DNA from 2 places in the Microbacterium sp. PAMC21962 genome. Region 2 is predicted to be linked to the other one. Evidence: predicted binding sites of a transcription regulator. Region 2 holds the regulator's gene; the other holds the start of a gene.

Region 1 (3,203 bases), 560 kb from region 2:
TCCCAACCGTCGTCGTGCACGCGGTGGTGGCATCCGGTGCACAGCAGCACGCCGTTGTCGATGTCGGTCGGTCCGGTATCTCGATCCCACCAGGAGAGGTGATGACCGTGCGTCCACGGCGGGGGCGCCCCGCAGAAGGCGCAGCCGCCGTCCCGTTCGGCGAGAGCCAGCTTCTGCGCCGAGGAGAACAGTCGCCGCGCGCGTCCCCAGTCGAGGATCTCGCTGTCGCCGCCGAGCACGCACGGAATGACCTGCAGATCCGCCGCCAGCCGCCGCACCTCGGCCGCGGGCAGCGCGGCATCGAACCCGTCGATGCTCGCCAATCCTCGCCCCGACTCGAGCTCGTCGAGGGTCATCCGCACCACGACGGTCGTCGTCGCCGCAGTCGGCACCCGATCGCATCCGAGAGCGTGCGCGCACAGCTCGTGGAGAGCGTCGGCGCGCATCTGTGGCAACGTGCGCTCGTCTCGCGCCGCGTCATCGCGATGCTCGTTCTGCTGGAGAACCCGCGGCACCATCGCATCGAGCGCGGTCTTGATGGGCGCACCGCTGGCCACGTCGAACACACCGGTCAGATGCAGCATCCCGTCGCGCTCCTGGACGCGCAAGGCACGCTGCGACCGGTGCTCCTCGTGTGCGGCGGCGATGCCGTCGGGATCGAGCTGCGCCTCGGCCCGCGCGAGCAGCCGCGACAGCTCGTCGGCGCGGAGCCCCGGTGCCCGTTCGCACAAGTCCTGCTCGGCCGCGTCTCGACGGTCGGGGTCGACCCGCAGTGCCAGCCGATCGAGCAGCCCGATGATCGCGGATGCCGCCGTCATACCCAGCGTGCCCGTCGCGACCGCCGCCGCCACATGCGGATGCGCCGCCGGCCGCTCGTCGCCGCCGAACGTCGCCCGCGACGCCGTGGCCTCGCCGACCTGCACCAGCCTGATCGCCTCGCCGACGCTCGTGCCGGTGGTCGCCTGGATCAGCGCGACCGGAGACCGGAAGCCTTGCCGCTTCGCGAGGGAGTCGCCGCCCAGCTGCGGTCGCGACTGCCGGGCGATCTCCGCGGCGACGGGAGCGAACGCGGCATCCACCTGTCGCATGAGCTGACCGAAGATGCGGTTCACCTCGATGAGCTCGCCCGGTGAGAGCGCCTCCGGAGCCCGGCCACCACCGGCGGCCGTCAGCGCGTCGAGCGCTGCGGCGATGCCATCGAGTCGGTTCTCCATGCCTTCGACATTAGAACATAGATACGACACTGGGGTGAGTTATCCACAGGCGTTTCGACTCGCTGCGCTCGCTCAACGACCGGATGGGTGGGGGTGGCCGTTTCGACTCGCTTCGCTCGCTCAACGACCGGGGGTGGGTGGGTGGTTCGGCTTGCTGCGCTCGCTCAACGACCGGATGGGGGTGGGTGGTTCGACTCGCTGCGCGCGGTCAACGACCGGTGGGTGGGCGTTTCGACTCGCTTCGCTCGCTCAACGACCGGTGGGTGGGCGTTTCGACTCGCTTCGCTCGCTCAACGACCGGGGGTGGGTGGGTGGTTCGACTCGCTTCGCTCGCTCAACGACCGGGGGTGGGTGGGTGGTTCGACTCGCTGCGCTCGCTCAACGACCGGTCAGCGCGATCCGCACCACGCGCTCGACGGCGGCGAGTCCGGGCTCGAGCTCCGCCGCGGAGCGTTCGTACGTCGCCGCGGAGCGCCCGTACGGGTCGACGACGTCGTCCTCATCGGGGGATGCCGGGGGCAGAGTGATCCCGCGACGGCCGGCGATCACGGCGAGCGCCGCCGCGAACCGCTCCCGCGGACCGGCCGCATCGCCCGCGCCGGCCGCGGCCGTCCGCAGCTCCTCGTCGGTGACGTCGCCCGCGAGCCGCGCGAACTCCCGTGCGATGAAGGCGCTGCGCGTGCGCGACGGATCGAGTTCGACGATCTCGCGGCGGTGGTCGCGCGCCATCGCCAGCACGAGATCGGCGCCGTGCACGTGAGCCGGCGTGAGGTAGCGGGCGCCGTGCGCCGCGGTGAGCGCGGGGCCGACGCCGCGGGCGGCGGCGAGATCGGCGGCCTCCGGTGTCATCGGCATCCCCTCGCGTGCGCGCGTGCCCGCGCTGGTGACGGACACGTCCAGGTCGGCGAGGCGGAGGGCCAGCAGCTGCGCGGCCAGAGGGGAGCGGCAGATGTTGCCGGTGCACACGGTGAGGATCTCGAGCACGGTGACTTCCGGTGTCGGGAGGAGCGGGGGGAGTGTGTGGCTCGCTGCGCGACCGGTAGTTTGGCCACGTGCCCGATCAGCTTAGCGACCCCGCTTCGCCTTCCCCCCGGCCGAGGGGGGAGTCCGGCGCGCCGGAACATCCCGCTCCCGCCGGCGCGTCCCGGTCGTCGAGCGAGCGCAGCGAGTCGGAACGGGCCACGCCCGTGTCGACCCCGGATGCCGCCCATCGGCCGCGCCGGCGCCGCAAGCGCACCGACTGGCGCGAGGGCGGCCGTGCCGTGCGGCGGTGGGACCTGACGGTGCTGTCGGCGGCGCTGATCGGCGTCGGGATCGGGGTGGTCGGGGGAGGGGCGGTCAGTCGCATCGCGGCGCCGTGGGCACCGCTCGCGTCGACCGTCGTGCTGTGGGCGGGACTCGGTGCTGCGATCGCCTTCGCCTTCCTGCGCGGCCGGCCTGCCGGGCTCCTGCGCTTCCGGCCGACCGATCTGCTGTGGGGCCTCGGGCTGGGGATCGCACTGCGCATGATGCAGGGATGGGTGAGCGGCGCGGATGCCGCGTCCTTCCCCTCCGCCGTGAGCCTCGACGGATCCCTGCCGTCCGGATGGTGGCTCACCGACGCCCTCCCCGCGGGGGTGATCGCGCCCGTGGTGGAGGAGTTCTTCTTCCGGACGGTCGTGCTCGTGGCGGTCTACCAGCTGCTGCGACGCGGCGTGGGTGGTGTCGCCGCCGGAATGACGGCGCTGCTGGTGTCGGCGGGCGGTTTCGTGCTGCTGCATGCGACCGCCGGCGTCTTGACGCTGAGCGACGGCATCCAACTCTTCGCCGTCGGTGCCACGTGCGCGCTCGTCGTGCTCCTGACGGGCCGTATCTGGGGTGCGGTGCTCACCCACGTCGTCTACAACGTGACGTACCTCGCCCTCGTCGTCGTCGGTACCGCTCTCATCTGAGTCACCTGAGTCACCAAGTTTTCACCAAAAGGATGATGAGCCGGCCTCCCTTGGCCCC
Region 2 (3,203 bases):
GATCATGCAGTACCACTCCGAGTTCAACCATCACCGCCTGCCCTCCAACGACCGCACGCCGTGGAACATCGCCGAGCGGACGGGCGACGAGGCGGTGATCCCCGAGGTGCGCGCGCTCGTCCGGCTGCGCGAGCGCCTCGTGCCGTACCTCGCCGAGGCGGCGGCGCGCGCCGTCTCCTCGGCGGTGCCGATGATGCGCCCCCTGTACTTCGACCACCCGACCGATGCGGCCGTGTGGCGGCATCCGCTGCAGTGGATGCTGGGCAGCGACCTGCTCGTCGCCCCCGTGCTCGAGCCCGGGGCGCGGGAGTGGCCGGTGTACCTGCCGTCCGGATCGTGGGTCGAGGCGCGCACCGGCGCGGCGCTGACCGGCGGACGCGTGGTCACCGTCGACGTGTCGGCGCGGGCCGCCGTCCCGGTGTTCGTCCGCGCCGAGGCGTGGGTCGCCTTGGCGCCGGTCCTCGCACCGGAGCGGGAGCCGCACCGCGACGAGGACTGAGGCCGTCTCTCACACGGTGGGCTCGTCGGCGGCCGCCTCGTCTGTCCGGTGAGCCCACCGGTGGGCCACGCGTCGGCGCAGCGCCACGGCGCGCGGCGACGCGCCGGCGAGCCAGCCCGCTCCGACGAGGACGAGGGCCACGATCAGCACCACCACGGCCGTGCCCACGGCGCCGGCGAGGAGCCGGTCGTAGATCGCGAGCGCCGCGGCGGAGGAGAAGTCCGCCTGCGTCGCGGAGGACGCCACCCACGGGCGGCCGACCCCCGCGGCGATCAGCAGGATCGCCGTCCCGATCCCCGCGGCGACGCCCGCCCGGGCGAGAGCGGCGGCGCGGCGTCGCGCGAGCACGACCCCGCCGATGAACAGCACGGCCGTGACCACCGGCATCCACCCGCCGAGAGCGACGCCGACGGCGTAACCCGTCCGGATCGCCGAAAGGGTGTCACCCGAACCGATGATCACGACGTGGTCGACCTCGGGGATGAACGGAGCCAGCGGAGCGCCCTGCGCGACGAGGCGCTCTTCGACGGCCGCGACGATCGCGCCGATCTGGATGCCGAGGCCGTCGGCCGTCTGCACGACGACGCCGCCGCCGTCGGAGGTCGCCGCGACGGTCAGTGCCCGATGGGAGCGGCGGACGACCTGCTCCCAGACGGTGCTGAACGCGTCCGAGCGCACGGCGTCGGCCACGGCGACGTGCACGAGTTGCTGCAGCGCCGTCGCCGCCGGGCCTTCCAGGCGCCGCAGCGCCTGCGCCGCGCGGTCGCCCATGCCGAGGTCGATCAGGCCGTCGATGACCGTGCCGGTCAGCGCCGCCGTGTCGAGCCGCTCATCGATCGCCGTGGTCGATGCCGCGATCACGGCGTCCTGGACCTCGACGGCCTGCGACAGCGGCGCGAGGGTGGCCGCGAACGCGTCCTCGTCGACGAGCTGCGTCCGCGCCCATCCGCTGACGATCGACAGGGGCAGCAGGACCGCCGCGACGACGATCACCGCCGTCGACGCCACCCCGCGCGCGGTGGCCATCCTCAGACGGCGCGCAGAACTGCGACGACGCGGCCGAGCACCACGGCGTCGTCGCCGAGGATCGGTTCGAACGCGGAGTTGCGGGGGAGCAGCCACGTGTGGCCGTCGCGCTGGCGGAAGGTCTTGACGGTGGCCTCGCCGTCGAGCATCGCCGCCACGATCTCGCCGTTGTCCGCCGTCGGCTGCGAGCGCACCACGACCCAGTCGCCGTCGCAGATGGCGGCGTCGATCATCGACTCGCCGCTGACCTTGAGCATGAACAGGTCGCCCTTGCCCACGAGCTGTCGCGGCAGCGGGAAGATCTCCTCGACCTGCTGATCGGCGGTGATCGGCACGCCGGCGGCGATGCGGCCCACGAGCGGCACGAGGGCCGCATCGCCGAGGGCGGGCGCGAGGTCGGCGGGGTTCTCCGCGGCCGCGCCGGGCAGGTCGATGAGCACCTCCATCGCGCGGGTCTTGCCCGCGTCGCGGCGCAGGTAGCCGCTGAGCTCCAGCTGGTTGAGCTGGTGGGTCACGCTCGACAGCGACTTCAGTCCGACGGCATCGCCGATCTCGCGCATGCTCGGCGGGTAGCCGTGGCGGGCGATGGAGGTCTGGATCACCTCGAGGATCTTCAGCTGCTTGTCGCTGAGGCTCTTCCGCCTGCGTGTCTGAGGCTTCTCGGCCATGTCGCGCGCTCCTTCGATCGCGTCCCCCCGAAGGCGTCGCCTTCGAATGTCGGAGGTAGGTGATGGGGTCGTCTTGTCGAAACCGTATCCGGTTTTCGCAGCCTCGACCGGCACGCGCCCGCGTGTCGCCTTCGATCCATCTGCGAGAACCGTGTGCTTGACACCCGAACACCATCGAAGATACATTCGGAAGAGAGATTCGCATCCGGCCCTCCCGGCCGAGGATCGGATGCGAATCTCTCGACACCCGGAGACACCCGTCCTGAGGAGGAACCCATGACCACGATCGACATCCTCGGCGCCTCGCCCCGCGGCCGTCTCGTCGCGGCGACCCCGATGACGACTGTCCGCGCGACGAACGCCCGCACGACGAACGCCCCGACGCGACTGCGTCTCACGGCACGGGGTCGGCGGGTCCTCGCGGTGCTCGCCTCCGTGCCCGCGGTGATCGCCCTCAGCATCGCGATCCTGTCCGGTGGTGGCGCGCTCGCCTCGAACGAGAACGGCTCCGGGGTCTCCTTCGCCCACGTCACGGTGCAGCCCGGTGACACGCTCTGGTCGATCGCGCACGCCGTCGCGCCCGATGCCGATCCGCGCGACGTGGTCGACGCGATCATGCGGCTGAACGCGCTGCCGTCGGGAAGCCTCGACATCGGCCAGAGCGTCGCGATCCCGGCGGAGTACAGCGCCGGGCGCTGATGCTCCCGGCGCCGGGAGCCCTCTCGGGGCGCCGCGCCGTGCAGTGCGCCGTCTACGATGTTCAGGGTGAGCGTCCGACTCGATGACCTTCCCCTCCGCGACGATCTGCGCGGGCTGACACCCTACGGGGCGCCCCAGGCGCCGCTGCCGGTGGCGCTGAACGTCAACGAGAACACCCACCCGGTGCCGGAGGACGTCGCCGACGACATCCTCGACAGCGTCGCGCGCGCGCTGCGCGAGGTGAACCGGTACCCCGACCGGGAGTTCACGGCTCTGCGCGAGGGATTCGCGGAGTATCTGGGTCACGGCCT

The links. The regulator LexA, encoded in region 2, represses DNA repair genes until DNA is damaged. The targets are predictions, from matches to a motif close to TCGAACANNTGTTCGA.
Region 1: the regulator LexA is predicted to act here: its motif matches at 1,226-1,241, upstream of KY498_RS14175 (HNH endonuclease signature motif containing protein).

What each region holds. Positions count from the first base shown of each region.
Region 1 is NZ_CP080381.1:3,008,145-3,011,347, forward strand. It holds gene KY498_RS14175 (HNH endonuclease signature motif containing protein) at 1-1,214, opposite strand, end outside; gene KY498_RS14180 (low molecular weight phosphatase family protein) at 1,593-2,198, opposite strand; gene KY498_RS14185 (CPBP family intramembrane glutamic endopeptidase) at 2,402-3,145, shown strand.
Region 2 is NZ_CP080381.1:58,450-61,652, forward strand. It holds gene KY498_RS00250 (TIM-barrel domain-containing protein) at 1-499, shown strand, start outside; gene KY498_RS00255 (hypothetical protein) at 509-1,525, opposite strand; gene lexA (transcriptional repressor LexA) at 1,528-2,193, opposite strand; gene KY498_RS00265 (LysM peptidoglycan-binding domain-containing protein) at 2,470-2,892, shown strand; gene KY498_RS00270 (histidinol-phosphate transaminase) at 2,950-3,203, shown strand, end outside.